Regions from separate parts of the Clostridioides sp. ES-S-0108-01 genome, predicted to be linked through region 1. Evidence: riboswitches for the same ligand, from Rfam matches in the RefSeq annotation. Region 1 holds a riboswitch; the other holds the start of a gene.
The links. Region 1 has a riboswitch for FMN ahead of ribD (bifunctional diaminohydroxyphosphoribosylaminopyrimidine deaminase/5-amino-6-(5-phosphoribosylamino)uracil reductase RibD). Riboswitches for the same ligand answer to the same signal wherever they lie in the genome.
Positions count from the first base shown of each region.

Region 2: it holds a riboswitch for FMN, as region 1 does, so the genes downstream of both, IR152_RS16580 (ECF transporter S component) here and ribD (bifunctional diaminohydroxyphosphoribosylaminopyrimidine deaminase/5-amino-6-(5-phosphoribosylamino)uracil reductase RibD) in region 1, are expected to answer to the same signal.

Region 1 covers NZ_JADGMN010000003.1:64,393-72,251, forward strand. The annotation lists gene IR152_RS04115 (glucosamine-6-phosphate deaminase) at 1-196, shown strand, start outside; gene IR152_RS04120 (pyridoxal phosphate-dependent aminotransferase) at 286-1,485, shown strand; gene ribE (6,7-dimethyl-8-ribityllumazine synthase) at 1,730-2,191, opposite strand; gene IR152_RS04130 (bifunctional 3,4-dihydroxy-2-butanone-4-phosphate synthase/GTP cyclohydrolase II) at 2,297-3,490, opposite strand; gene IR152_RS04135 (riboflavin synthase) at 3,513-4,178, opposite strand; gene ribD (bifunctional diaminohydroxyphosphoribosylaminopyrimidine deaminase/5-amino-6-(5-phosphoribosylamino)uracil reductase RibD) at 4,211-5,323, opposite strand; FMN riboswitch at 5,455-5,576, opposite strand; gene recQ (DNA helicase RecQ) at 5,764-7,859, shown strand, end outside.
Region 2 covers NZ_JADGMN010000023.1:40,228-48,086, forward strand. The annotation lists one part of gene prfB (peptide chain release factor 2) at 1-816, shown strand, start outside; gene IR152_RS16570 (Tex family protein) at 961-3,102, shown strand; gene IR152_RS16575 (amidohydrolase) at 3,251-4,417, shown strand; FMN riboswitch at 4,476-4,593, shown strand; gene IR152_RS16580 (ECF transporter S component) at 4,718-5,323, shown strand; gene IR152_RS16585 (DUF4116 domain-containing protein) at 5,660-6,700, shown strand; gene tsaE (tRNA (adenosine(37)-N6)-threonylcarbamoyltransferase complex ATPase subunit type 1 TsaE) at 6,840-7,292, shown strand; gene tsaB (tRNA (adenosine(37)-N6)-threonylcarbamoyltransferase complex dimerization subunit type 1 TsaB) at 7,292-7,859, shown strand, end outside.

The DNA of each region.
Region 1 (7,859 bases):
ATATGGACCTAAAACAATAATGCATTGTAAAAATATAATAATGATAGTAAACGGAAAACACAAAGCTCAAATATTAAAGCAAACACTATTTGGACCATTAGATTTATTATGTCCATCATCTTTATTGAGATTACATCCTAACTTCACATTAATAGTAGATGAAGAAGCAGCATCTGAAATAAAAGATTTAATATAAATAAGTAAGGAATTAAAAATTAAAAATGAATTTAGGTGCAAAGTAATATTTTATTTTGCACCTTTGTTTTAATAAAAAGGAGAATAAAAATGTATAATCATATGAAAAAAGTATTCCAAGGATTAGAGGGTGGGTTATTTTCAAGTGTAGAGAAAGCTGATGTAGGCGATTCTTATCAAAAATTAGGTGAGCAGGGTGTAAGTTTAATGGGATGGGCAGATCCATTTTTCCCAGATTACTGTATACCTAAACATATATTAGATGCAGCTACATTAGCGATATCAAGTAATATGTCAACTCATTATACAGCGCCTATAGGTAATGATTTATTAAAAATTGAGATAGCAAAAAAATTAAAAGAAGTAAATAATTTAGATGTTGATTTTAAAAGAAATATATTAATAACTCCTGGGTCAGACTCAGGGCTTTATTATTCAATGTTACCGTTTATAAATGAAGGGGATGAGGTTCTTATACCAACACCATGCTATCCAAATAATATACAAAATACTAAATTAATGGGAGGAGTTCCTATATTTGTAGAGTTAAAGGAATCAGATGAATATCAAATAGATATAACAGAATTTGAGAAGAGATTAACTAATAAGACGAAGTTAGTAGTTCTTACCCATCCTAATAATCCAACAACTACAGTATTTAATAAAGAATCTTTAGAAAAATTAGCTAAATTTATTATAGACAATGATTTAATATTAGTATGTGACCAAGCATTTGAAGATTTTACTTTTGAAAATGAATTAATAACACCAGCTTCATTAGAAGGTATGTTTGAAAGAACAGTAACAATATTTTCAACATCAAAAGGTATGGGATTAAGTGGATTTAGAGTTGCATATATGTTATGTAGCGATAAATTAATGGACAAATACTATGGAGCAGCAGTAACAGTATTAGGTGCTACTAATACAGTGGCTCAAATGGCAACGATTGAAGCATTTAAAGATAGAAGCTTTATGGGGGATTTTGAAAGAGTTTTTGATAAAAGAAGACAAGAAGCATATAAGATAATCAATGAGATACCTAATGTATCTATGCAGATGCCGGAGTCAGGATTTTTAGGTTGGATAAATGTATCAAAACTTGGAACATCATCAGAAATACAAAAGTATTTAGTTGACGAGGCTAAAGTTTGTATTAACGATGGAATTAATTATGGTCCAGGTGGAGAAGGGCATTTGAGAATAATTTTAGGAAGCTATAAAGACGATAGTAAGGTAATTGGTGCATTAAATAGAATAAAAGATGCTTTAATTAAAAAGCAGCAATAAATAAAAAATAATTGGAGTTGAGTATGTTATCAATTGGTTATATTTGTAATTATTTTAAGCTTTTAAAAGTAGATTTGATGGATAATGTATGATTTTAGAAGGACATGCAATTTGTTTGATAAGAACGTATATATGATTAAATTAAAAATACTAAGTACCAAAAAGAAGAAAGATAGTTTCTCCCTTTGGTACTTAGTATTTTGTATCCTTTACACTAATTTTTAATATTTATTAATGATATTATTTAATCTAGAGACTTAAATAGGTTTGCCATTTCTAATGCATTCATAGCACAATCATAACCTTTATTTCCAGCTTTTGTACCTGCTCTTTCAATAGCTTGTTCAATATTTTCTGTAGTTACAATTCCAAATATAACAGGTAATTCATTGTCTAAAGAGACCTTTGCTATTCCCTTAGAGACTTCACTACATACATAATCGTAATGAGAAGTAGCTCCTCTTATAACACATCCTAAGCATATTATAGCATCATACTTACCACTCTTAGCCATTTTTTGAGCAATAAGAGGAATTTCAAAAGCTCCAGGAACCCAAACTACTTCTATATTTTCTGGAGAAACATCATGTCTTAAAAGGCAGTCTTCAGCTCCTGATAAAAGTTTTGATGTTATAAATTCATTAAAACGAGAGTTTATTATACCTATTTTTAAATCTTTTCCAATAAGTTTTCCTTCATATATCATTTTTTATTTCCTCCAATTTTCTTTATGTTATAGATTTATATTTATAATATTATTTAATAGTAATTGTAAAAATTATTCAGTAGAAAAATATCTTCATAAACTTATTTATATAATATCTAATAGATGTCCCATTTTATCTTTCTTAGTTTTTAGGTATAGCTTATTGAAGTCATTAATTTCTTCATTAATAGGGACTCTATTTTCAATCTTTATTCCGTATTTTTCCAGCTGATTTATCTTATCAGGGTTATTACTTAAAAGGTTTATACTTTTTATGTTTAAATCTTTTAGTATTTGAGCAGCCATATAGAAATCTCTCATATCTTCTTCAAAACCAAGCATTAAATTTGCTTCAACAGTATCATAACCTTCTTCTTGAAGTTTATAGGCTTTAATTTTATTTAAAAGACCAATACCTCTACCTTCTTGTTTCATATAAATTAAAACTCCATTTCCATTTTCTACAATTTTCTTCATAGAAGATTCTAATTGCAATCCACAATCACATTTTAAAGAGTGGAACACATCACCTGTTAAACATTCAGAATGAAGTCTAACTAAAGTATTTTCTTCATTTATATTTCCATAAGTAAGGGCAATATGTTCTTCATTTGAATAAATATCTCTATATCCTATGATTTCAAAATTTCCATATTTTGTTGGAAGAAAAGCACTAGATACTTTTTCTATAGTAGTTTCATTTATTTTACGATACTCTATAAGGTCTTTTATAGTAATGATTTTTAAATTATGCTTTTCTTTGAAAATCATTAAATCATCAACTCTTGCCATAGTACCATCATCTTTCATTATTTCACAGATAAGACCGACCTCTTTAAAACCTGCAAGTCTAGCTAGGTCTACTGAAGCTTCTGTATGTCCATCTCTAACAAGAACTCCACCAGTTTTTGCAATTAAAGGAAAAATGTGACCAGGAGTTTTGAAATCTTTACTTGTAGCATTATCATCACAGAATAATTTTACAGTTTCAGCTCTTTCATATGCAGATATACCAGTTAGAGTATCTGCACCATCTATAGTAACAGTGAATGCTGTTTGAAATGTATCTGTATTTTCTCTAACCATAAGAGGTATATTCAAACTTTTAAATTTCTTTTCAGTAGCAGGTAGACAAATTAGACCTCTACCATATGTAGCCATAAAATTTATTGATTCAGGAGTAGCCATTTCAGCTGCCATCAATAAATCTCCTTCATTCTCTCTGCTTTCATCATCAACCACGATTACCATTTTCCCTTTTTTTATATCCTCGATAGCTTCTTCAATAGTATTAAACATGTAATTCACTCCCTTATTATTTTTAAAAACCATTTTTAAATAAAAAATCTTTATCTATATTTGATTTATAGTTATTAGTATTAGAATTTAATTCTTTACAGCTGTTGACCATAAAATTATTAACATACTTTCCAATTACATCACTTTCTAAATTAACAAAGTCCCCAACATTCTTTGTCAAGAGAGTAGTGTTAAATTTAGTGTGAGGTATAATAGAAACCTTAAATATTTCATCATCTAAATATGATACGGTTAAACTTACACCATCAATAGCAACAGAACCTTTAAGTATCATTGATGATAAAAGTTTTTTATCAGGTCGTATACTTACTAAAACTGCATTTTCGTCTTTTTCAAACTTGCAAATAGTTCCTCTACAATCAACATGACCTGTTACTATGTGACCACCAAATCTTGAAGAAAGACTCATAGCTCTTTCGAGATTTACCTTGTCATTTGCATTTAATGAACCTAAATTTGTGGAACGAATTGTCTCCATCATAACATCAGCTGTAAATTCATTTTTTCCAAGATTTGAAACAGTTAGACAAACTCCATTTACAGCTATACTATCTCCAAGATTTGTGCCATCTAATATTTTGTTTGATAGTATGGTTACTTTTCCACTCTTACCATTAGCAGTAATTTTTCTAAGTATCCCAACTTCTTCTACTATGCCAGTAAACATTCTAACCTCCTATGTACATGTATTCACAAAATTTAATTTAAAACATCAGATTCTATCAAAACATCTCCATCTATTAAGGTTACGTTATTGATTACTAACTGTGTTGAATCTGACAAGCGGTTTATTCCTTCTCCAGAAACGAATGTAGGTGCATCTTTACCACCTATAATCTTGGGTGATAGAAATAATTTGACTTTATCAACTAACTTGTTTCTAAAGAGATTGTCATTAAGAGTAGCACCACCTTCAACTAAAACAGAATCAATGTTTAGTTCTCCCAATTTATACATTACAAACTCTAAATCTACTAAGTTATTTTTTGAAGGAGAAATTATAGTTTCAACATTATTTTCTTTTAACATAGATAATTTTTTACTGTCTTTGCAACATGTGAAAACTATAGTTTTACTGGTTTTATCCTTAACCAAATTACTACTAACTGGCAATTTTAGGTGTGTATCTATTACTATTCTTGTAGGATGAGATACTTTTTCTTGATTAAGCCTACAAGTCAGTAAAGGATTATCATTTAAAACTGTGTTTATGCCAACCATTATACTTTGGTACTTATTTCTGTATTTATGAGTTAGATACCTTGATGATTCATTAGATATCCATTTTGATTCTAGTGACTTTGTAGCAATTTTACCATCTAGGCTTACTGCTGATTTTACAATACAAAGAGGTCTTTTGTTTTTTATGTAATAAAAAAATGCCTCGTTTAAATCCCTTGATTCTTCTTCTAATATCCCCACAGTAACATCGATGTTGTTATTTTTTAATTTTTTTACTCCATTACCACAAACAAGTGGATTTGGGTCTAATGTAGATATGACAACTCTCTTAATCTTATTTTGGATAATTTTATCAACACAAGGAGGCGTTTTTCCATAATGAGAACATGGTTCTAAGTTTACATAAAGAGTAGAGTCTTTTAGACTTTGTTTAGCACTGTTTATAGCATTTACTTCAGCATGATTAGAGCCAAATTTCTCATGATATCCTTTGCCTATTATGTAATTATCTTTAACAATTACACATCCAACTAACGGATTTGGATTTACAAAACCTTCTCCATTTTTAGCTAATTCAAGGGCTTTTTTCATATAATAAATATCTTTTTCTTTTTGATTCGCAAAATTCACAATATGTACACCTCCTGTTTAAATAGATATTTTTTAAACAAAAAACCCTGAGTTAATCCTCAGGGTTTAGAATAATCTACAATAACTGTTCAATAAATGTACAACAAAATTGTTCTACAAAAACACTCATTAAATATCTTCTTCCATCCAGACTTTACTGTCGGCTTTGGAATTTAACCAAATCAACCAAGTTTTACCTTAGCTCGCGGGCTATACCGCCGATTGGGAATTTCACCCTACCCCGAAGATTAAGTATTAAATTTATACTTAGAATGTATCATAAATTATTTTAATTTGCAAACTATTTTTTTGAAAATATATGTTAATATATAATATAGAATGTGTATAAACTTTGGAATACCACGATTGTGAATATAACAATAAAAATTTGAACATAATCAGAAAAGAAGTCTAATTAATTTAAATTAGGAGAGAAATATATGAATAAAAAACTTTTAGAAATACTATCAAAATACTATGGATATACAAGTTTTAGAAAGGGTCAAGAATCTATAATAAACTCTATTCTAAACAAAAAAGATGTCTTAGCTATAATGCCAACAGGAGGAGGAAAATCAATCTGTTATCAGCTTCCAGCATTGATTTTAGATGGAATAACAATAGTAATTTCTCCACTTATATCTCTTATGAAAGACCAAGTAGATGCTTTAAAAGCTATGGGGATTAGTGCTGCCTTTATAAATAGTTCATTAAGTAGTAGAGAATTTAATGAAATATTAAATAATATTAGAAAAAATAATTATAAAATACTCTATATTGCTCCAGAGAGATTAGATGTTCAGGAGTTTCTTGAGCTAATAAATAATAACAACATAAGTCAAATTGCAATAGATGAAGCGCATTGTGTATCTCAATGGGGACATGATTTTAGGTTGAGTTATAGAAGAATTTCTGATTTTATAAAGAGTTTGCCTAAAAGACCTATAATTACAGCATTTACTGCAACAGCATCAGAAGAAGTAAGAACTGATATAATAAATTTATTGTGTTTAGAAAATCCAGACTACTATATAACTGGGTTTGATAGAGAGAACTTATCAATAAATATAGTAAAATCATCCAGTAAAAATAAGTATATTTTAGATTATATTCAAAATCATAAAAATGAGTCTGGAATTATATATGTTGCAACTAGGAAGGAAGTTGAAAATATATATAATGCGTTATCTAAGAGAAATATATCTGTGTCAAAATATCATGCAGGTTTATCTAAAAACGAAAGAAGTAAAAATCAAGAAGACTTTATAAATGATAATGTGGATATAATGGTAGCGACAAATGCATTTGGAATGGGTATTGATAAACCTAATATAAGATGGGTTATACACTACAATATGCCTCAAAGTATAGAAAATTACTACCAAGAAATAGGTAGAGCTGGTAGGGACGGAGAAAAAAGTGAGTGTGTGCTTTTATTTTCTCCAGGAGATGTACATATACAAAAATATTTAATTGATATTGGAGTTGAAAATCCTGAAAGAAAATTATTTCAACATAAGAAGCTTCAATATATGATTGACTTAGTTTACAGTAATTCATGCTATAGAAAGGCAATATTAAATTACTTTGGAGAAAATTATATAGACAATTGTAATAATTGTAGTAATTGTTTAGTAGAGGGTGAAATAGTAGATAAAACTGTGGATGCTCAAAAAGTCATTTCATGTGTAGCTAGAATGAAAAGAAGTTATGGTGTCACTACTATTGTAGATGTACTTAGAGGTTCTAAGAATAAAAAGATTTTACAGCTTGGATTAAATACTTTATCTACATATAACATTATGAGAGACTATTCAAGCGAAGACTTAAAGAATTTTATAAACACATTGGTTTCTCATGGTTTTTTAGATTTAGTTGAGACTCTAGGTAATGGAAATAGAGGGAGTTTTCCAACTATAAGATTGAATGAGATGTCTATGAAAGTTTTAAAAGGACAAGTGAAAGTAGAATTTAAAGAGATTGTGATGACAAAATCATTAGAAATAGAAGATGAGTTGTATAGTGCTTTAAGAGAACTTAGACACTCAATTGCAAGTGAAGAAAGGATAGCTCCATATATGGTATTTGGAGATGGTACACTTAGAGCTATGTCTATTAGTTATCCAGTTAATAAAGAAGAAATGTTAAATATTTCTGGAGTAGGAGAAATTAAATATCAAAAATATGGTAGAGATTTTGAAACAGTAATTAAAGAATATGTCGAAAAAAATAATATAAATAAAAAAATGAATGAAAAAAATGTCGATTTGAAGAGCGTTAATAGTGACTTCCTTGAGGTCAATACAGATAAAGCTCTATATGAAAAACTGTTGGTTATTAGAGAAGAGTATGCAACAAAGGAAAAATTGCCTCCATATATGGTTTTAGCCAATAAGGCTTTAAAAGAAATAAGTGGAAGATATCCACTTAATGAAGAACAATTAAAAGATATTTCTGGAATAGGTGGTGTAAAATTTGAAAAGTATGGAGCTAGTATTTTGGATGTAGTCAAAGAATATGTGAAAGAAAATGATAT
Region 2 (7,859 bases), on a different contig from region 1:
GATATAGAAAAGTCCATAGAATCAATAGAAGAAAAATTATCTGAAATGAAAATAAAAACTCTTTTAAATGGAGAGTATGATAAAAATAATGCTATATTATCTATAAACGCTGGTACTGGTGGTTTGGATGCTCAAGATTGGGCTCAGATGCTTTTGAGAATGTATATAAGATGGTCAGAAAGTAAGGGATATAAAGTTAAGCTATTAGATATAATATCAGACCCTGAAGCGGGAATAAAGACAGCTACAATTCTTGTAGAAGGAACAAATGCTTATGGGTATTTAAAGAGTGAAAAAGGAGTTCATAGGCTGGTAAGAATATCTCCATTTGACCCATCAGGAAAAAGACATACCTCATTTGCATCTATAGATGTAACACCAGAGCTAGATGAGAATATAGAAGTAGAAATTAATCCATCAGATTTAAAGATAGACACATATAGAGCATCTGGAGCTGGAGGTCAACATGTAAATACGACTGATTCAGCAGTTAGAATAACACATATTCCTACAGGTGTAGTAGTCCAGTGTCAAAATGAAAGGTCTCAACATCTAAATAAGGATAGAGCTATGAGACTTTTAATGGCAAAATTGATAGAATTAAAAGAGTTAGAACAAAAGGAAAAAATAGAAGATATACAAGGAAAATACTCACAAATAACTTGGGGTAGCCAAATTAGGTCATATGTTTTTCAACCATATAAGTTGGTTAAAGACCATAGGACAAATGCTGAGTTTGGAAATGTAGATAGTGTAATGAATGGAAATATAGACTTGTTTATTAATGAATACTTAAAAATGAATAAAACAGTTTAATAAATATGCACTGTAATTAAGATATATGTATAAGAAGGTTAGTGCTTACTATGCACTTACAGCACTTAGGCTGAGGACGACAACCCTCAGCCTTCGTTCTGTTTTGTTATACTTATGAAAAAACTAACATTAGGAGTGAATAAATTGGATATAAATCAAATATTAAAAAAAGAATTTAATCTTAGAGATGAACAAATAAATAATACATTAAAGCTTATTGATGAAGGGAATACAATACCGTTTATAGCTAGATACAGAAAAGAAATGACTGGCGAAATGAGTGATGTTACACTAAGAGAATTCTATGAAAAATTGATGTATTTGAGAAACCTTCAAAATAGAAAAGATGATGTAGTTAGGCTAATAGATGAACAAGGTAAATTAACTGATGAAATAAGCAAAAGTATAGAAAAAGCAAAGACACTACAAGAAGTAGAAGATATATATGCTCCATATAAGCAAAAGAAAAGAACTAGAGCAACAATAGCAAAAGAAAAAGGATTAGAAAATCTAGCATTGTCAATACTAGAGAATAATTTGGATAGTATAGAAATAGAGGCAAATAGCTATATAGATGAAGAGAAAGAAGTTCTTTCTGTTGAAGATGCGTTAAAAGGTGCTAGAGATATAATTGCAGAATTAGTTTCAGATGATGCTAAGATTAGAAAATATATAAGAGAATTGGCTTTAAGAGAAGGAATGATAGTTAGTAAAAGTTCTACTGATGAGAAATCGGTTTATGATATGTATTATGACTATAGTGAAGCAGTAAAAAGCATGGCTCCACATAGAGTTTTGGCAATAAACAGAGGAGAAAAAGAAAATTTCTTAAAGGTTAAGTTAGAAATAAATAATGATAAAGTTTTAAATTACATAATAAATGAATATGTAAATGATAAAAATTTCAAAAATAAAGAAGAAATTGTAAATTCAATAGAAGATTCTTATAAAAGATTAATTTTTCCATCTATAGAAAGAGAAATAAGAAATCATTTAACAGAAATAGCTCAAGAAAGAGCTATAAGTGTATTTGGAAAGAATGTTAAAAGTTTATTACTTCAACCGCCAGTTAAAGACAAAGTAGTTATGGGATTTGACCCTGCATTTAGAACTGGATGTAAAATAGCTGTAGTAGATAAAAATGGTAAACTACTAGACTATACAACCGTATATCCAACAGACCCTCAAAATGATGTAGAAGGAGCAAAGAAAGTTTTAAAAGGATTGATTGAAAAATACGATATAGATATAATTTCAATTGGGAATGGAACTGCATCCAGAGAATCGGAGACTTTTGTATCAGAAATGATAAAAGATATAGATAGAGAGGTGCAATATGTTATAGTTAGTGAAGCTGGAGCATCTGTTTATTCAGCATCTGAACTTGCAAATGAAGAACATCCAGATATAAATGTATCAATAAGAGGAGCTATATCTATAGCTAGAAGATTACAAGACCCATTGGCAGAGCTTGTAAAAATAGACCCTAAAAGTATTGGCGTGGGTCAATATCAGCATGATTTAAACAAAAAGAGATTAGAAGAAGTACTAGATGGAGTTGTTGAAGATTCTGTAAATAGTGTTGGAGTAGATTTAAATACAGCATCATACTCTCTACTAGAACATGTTGCAGGAATAAGTAAGGCTATTGCAAAAAATATAATAGCATATAGAGAAGAAAATGGAGATTTTACATCAAGAGCACAATTGAAAAAGGTAAAAAGACTAGGACCTCAAGCATTTACTCAATGTGCTGGATTTATGAGAATCTTAGAGGGCAAAAATCCACTAGATAATACAGGTGTGCATCCTGAAAGTTATGAGATATGTAAAAAAATGATTGAGATAATTGGATATTCTTTAGATGATGTAAAGAATAAAAATATAGAAGAAATAGATGAAAAAATAAAAGAGATTGGTTTGAAAGAATTAAGTGAAAAACTGGAAGTAGGGCAAGTTACATTAAAAGATATCATAGCTGAAATCAAGAAGCCAGGAAGAGACCCAAGAGAAGAAGGTATAAAACCTATACTGAGAACTGATGTCTTAAAAATTGAAGATATACAGGAAGGTATGACTTTAAAAGGTACAATAAGAAATGTTGTAGATTTCGGTGCATTTGTAGATATTGGAATAAAAAATGACGGATTAGTTCATAAATCAGAAATGAGTAATAGTTTTGTAAAAGACCCTATGAGTATTGTTACAGTAGGTGATATAGTAGATGTAAAAGTGATTGGAATTGACTTAAACAAAAAAAGAGTAGCCTTATCAATGAAAAAATAGATAAGTTTATATATGATTATAATGCTTGAACTCTATGTCTGCAAATGAAATTCATAGAAGGTACAAATATTAAAAAATTTTAAAAGTGTGTTGTAAGAAATAATGTTAAAAAGAAGTACAATAGTCTTGAAAATCAGGAGGAAAATGAATGATTTTTATAAAAAATGGTAAAATAAACACCATAACAAATGGGATAATTCATGGAGACATCATTATAGATGAAGGAAAAATAATAGAAATTGGAGAAGATTTGATAGCGCCTTTAGATGTGGAGGTAATAGATGCTAGTAATAAACTTGTGTTTCCTGGATTTATAGATGCTCATACTCATTTAGGTTTATGGGAAGATGGTATAGGGTTTGAGGGAGCCGATGGAAATGAAGAGACTGACCCAATAACACCACAATTAAATCCTATAGATGGAATTAATCCAATGGATAGAACATTTAAAGAAGCCTTTGAAGGTGGCATAACTTCTGTCTGTACAACTCCTGGAAGTGCAAATGTTATGGGTGGGCAATGTATAGCTATAAAAACGTATGGAAAAAGAATTGATAAAATGGTAATAAAAAATCCAGTTGCATCTAAAATAGCTTTTGGAGAAAATCCAAAGAGCTGTTATGGTCAGGATGATAAATCTCCTCAAACTAGAATGGCTATAGCAGCCTTACTTAGAGAAAACATAAAAAAAGCAGAAGAATATCTAGAAGATATTGATATGTATGAAAGTCATGATGACGAAGACTGTGAAAAACCTGAATATGATATAAAAATGGAAAGTTTAATACCTGTTCTGAGGAGAGAAATTCCTTTCAAGGCACACGCTCATAGAGCTGATGATATTTTTACAGCAATGAGAATTGCAAAAGAATTTAATTTAAAACTTACATTAGATCATTGTACAGAAGGTCATCTTATTGTAGATGAATTGTTGGAAGAAGGATTTCCTGTGATAGTAGGTCCATCTTTATCAGAAAGGTCTAAATTTGAACTTAGAAATCTGACATTTAATACTGCGGGGATACTTTCAAATGCAGGTCTAGATGTATGCATAATGACAGACCACCCAGTAATACCAGTTCAATATCTTCCTATATGTGCAGGTATAGCAGTAAAACATGGTATGAAAGAAGAAAAAGCAATAGAATCAATTACAATAAATCCAGCTAAGGTTTTAGGTATAGAAGATAGAGTAGGTTCTATAGAAGTTGGTAAAGATGCAGATATAGTAATTTGGGATAATTCACCACTAGAAATTCAAAGTAATGTACTTTACACTATAATAAATGGTAAAGTAGTGTATGAGAAAAAATAACTTGACAATTATTAAAAAATTAACTAATATAAGGATGTAAGGAAAATTAAAAATCAAAGAAGATCTTCGGGGCAGGGTGAAATTCCCTACCGGCGGTATAGCCCGCGAACTACTTATGTAGTTGATTTGGTGAGATTCCAAAGCCGACAGTAAAGTCTGGATGGGAGAAGATATTTATGGAATATAAATAAGTTTATTTTAGTTTGTTTAAACTATATCCATAAAAACTCGAAGATGGGGTCTTCGAGTTTTTTATTTTTCCTAAAAAATATAAATATATTGATTAGGAGGATAATAATTATGCAAAACACAGCAAAAAAAAATAATGTGATTTCAACAAGAACTTTAGTAGTAATGTCAATCTTATCTGCAATATCTTATTTATTAATGTTTATTCAAGCACCGATACCAGGTATATTTCCGGATTTCTTAAAAATTGACCTATCAGATATTCCCGCAATATTTGGAGGAATGTCCTTAGGACCATTAGTTGGATTTGGAATAGTTGTAGTAAAAAATGTGTTACAAGCAATAACAGCAACAACAACTGGAGGGATAGGAGAATTTGCAAATATATTAATTGGTGGTTCCTATGTAATGATACTTTGTTATTCATATAAGAGAAGTAAAGATTTAAAAGGTGTGTTAATTGGTTTTGTGTTAGGTACAATAGTTATGACTATAATTGGTTCATTAGTAAACTATTTTGTAATGATGCCACTTTATGGTCAATTTATGGGATTAAATGCTATAATAGGACTAGGTTCAGCTATAAATCCCCAAGTTCATGATTTATTCACTTTTGTAATTTGGATTATAGCTCCCTTTAATGTATTAAAAGCTGTAATAATATCTTTAGCAACATTACCACTTTATAAGAAAATGGGTAATATAATAAAAAAATAATTAGACAAGAAAATATAAGATTTTAAAATTAAATGTATTGAATAGCCATAATTTATTTATAATTTCAGTCCTATGCTGTGATTGATATATTAAATATATTATGGCTTTATTAATTTATCAAAAAATGTATATAAAATAAGAAATATTTAGACAAATTTAATTTTTAAAATAAAGGAAGAATTAAAGCGATTAACTATTAAAATACGAAAAAGGTATCTACAATATACAGAGCGAATTCATAATAAACAAAAAGTAAAGTTATTATTAAATGTATATAAAGATTAGTAATCAAATTTTTAATAATAACTAATTTAATAATGATAGGAGTGTATATTCATGAACTTATCTAAAAAGATAAAAAAACTATTTTTAGATGATAAAGGGTATTATTTTAATAGTAATTGGGAAAATATTCATATTGGTATTTATGATACAAAGTTAGGAGATTCTTTAAAGTATATCACTAATGAATATATTGAAAATATGGAAAGGGTAAAATACGATTATCGTGAATTAAAAAATATAGAAAATCAAACTGATGGTATGTGTATTTTAGCTATAAGGCAGAATTATAAGGCACTAGAGTATGTAAAATGTCAAACCGAAGAATTATGTCTAGAGGCAATAAAGTACAACTATAGAGCACTTGAATATGTAAAAGAACAAACAGAATATCTATGCCTTGAAGCTATAAAAAAAGATTGTAATGCACTTAAGTATGTACGAAATAAAACAGAGGAACTTATTGTAAAAGCAATAAGACACTCTTCCAATATAGATGTTGTAAGTGTATTAAAGGCTTTGGAGGTTCAAACAAGAAGTATATGTTTAGAAGCAATTAAAAAAGATGGCAGGTGTCTTGCATATGTTAGAGAACAGAGTGAAGAATTATGTATAGAAGCTATTATGCAAAATTATAAAGCATTAAAATATGTACAAAATCAAACAGAAAAAATGTGTATAGAAGCTGTGAGGCAAAATGGTATGGCATTACAATATGTAAATAAACAAACTGACAAAATATGTATAGAAGCTGTTAAACAAGATGGTAGAAGTATACAATTTGTTAATAATAAGACAGAAGAAATATGTATAAATGCTATAAGATATTTAAATAAAAGATATAATATTAAAGACGTGTTACTCTACATAGATAACTATACGGAGGATATATGTATAGAGATTGTAAGACAAAATGGGAAGATGCTTATGTATATAAAAAATCAAACGGAAAAAATGTGTATTGAGGCAGTAAAAGAGAATTATAAGTCCCTTAAGTATGTAAAAGAGCAATCTGAGAGAATATGCAAAGAAGCATTAAAGCAAAATTATAAAGCAAAAGAGTACGTAAAAATTGCCATTGATGATTGTATGTAAGGTGTAGATATAAGTTATCAATAGTGAAAGATAAAAAAAGATAAATAGAAGTACTTTATAATCATCTAGCCTTATACTATAATTAATTAAGCAGTGATATAAATTCACATGACGATTATATCAAAATGGAGATGAATTGATGGTAAAAATATATTTAGAAAATGAAAATAAAACTAGAGAAATAGGATATAAATTAGGTAAACTTTTAAAAGAAGGTAGCGTTATCTGTTTAGTGGGAGATTTAGGAGCTGGTAAAACTACAATGACACAAAGTTTGGCAGATTCATTAGGGATAAAAGATTATATAACAAGTCCTACATTTACTATAATAAATGAATATGAAGGAAAAATACCTTTGTATCATTTTGATGTTTATAGAATAGGTAGTAGTGATGAGATGTATGATATTGGATATGATGAATATGTAAACTCAAAAGGAATATGTATAATAGAATGGGCTAATCTAATAGAAGATATACTTCCAAAAGAATATTTAAATATAGAGTTGAGATACAAAGATGAAGGAAGAGAAATGATATTAACTCCAAAAGGAGAGTTTTATAAAGAGATAGTTGAGGAGTTGACTAAATAATGAAAATACTAGGTATGGATACTTCTTCTATGGCAGCAAGTGTAGCAGTTGTAGAAAATGATAGCTTAATATGTGAATTTACAGTAAACAACAAAAAAACTCATTCGCAAAAGCTTATGCCGATGATAGAAAATATGTTGAGCATGAGTGATTTAAGTATAAAAGATATGGATTTGTTAGCTGTATGTATAGGTCCAGGTTCGTTTACAGGTCTTAGAATAGGTATGGCCACAGTAAAAGCTATGGCTCATGTAAATAATATACCAATAATAGCAGTGAATTCTTTAGAATCTCTAGCAAATAACATGAATTTCTGTGATAGAAAGATATGTTGTATATTAGATGCACAGAAAAATCAAGTTTATTCAGCTAAATACAAGTTTAAAAATGGAGAGCTTATAGAATTAGATGGTGTTGATGTTGTAGAGTTTAATACTTTAGTAGAGGAAATTGTATCAAGTAATGAAGAATTTATAATAGTTGGAGAAGCTGTATACAAATATAAAGATAGGCTAGAGAATATAAAAAACATAAAAATATCTTCGCCATCTCACAATGTATCTAATG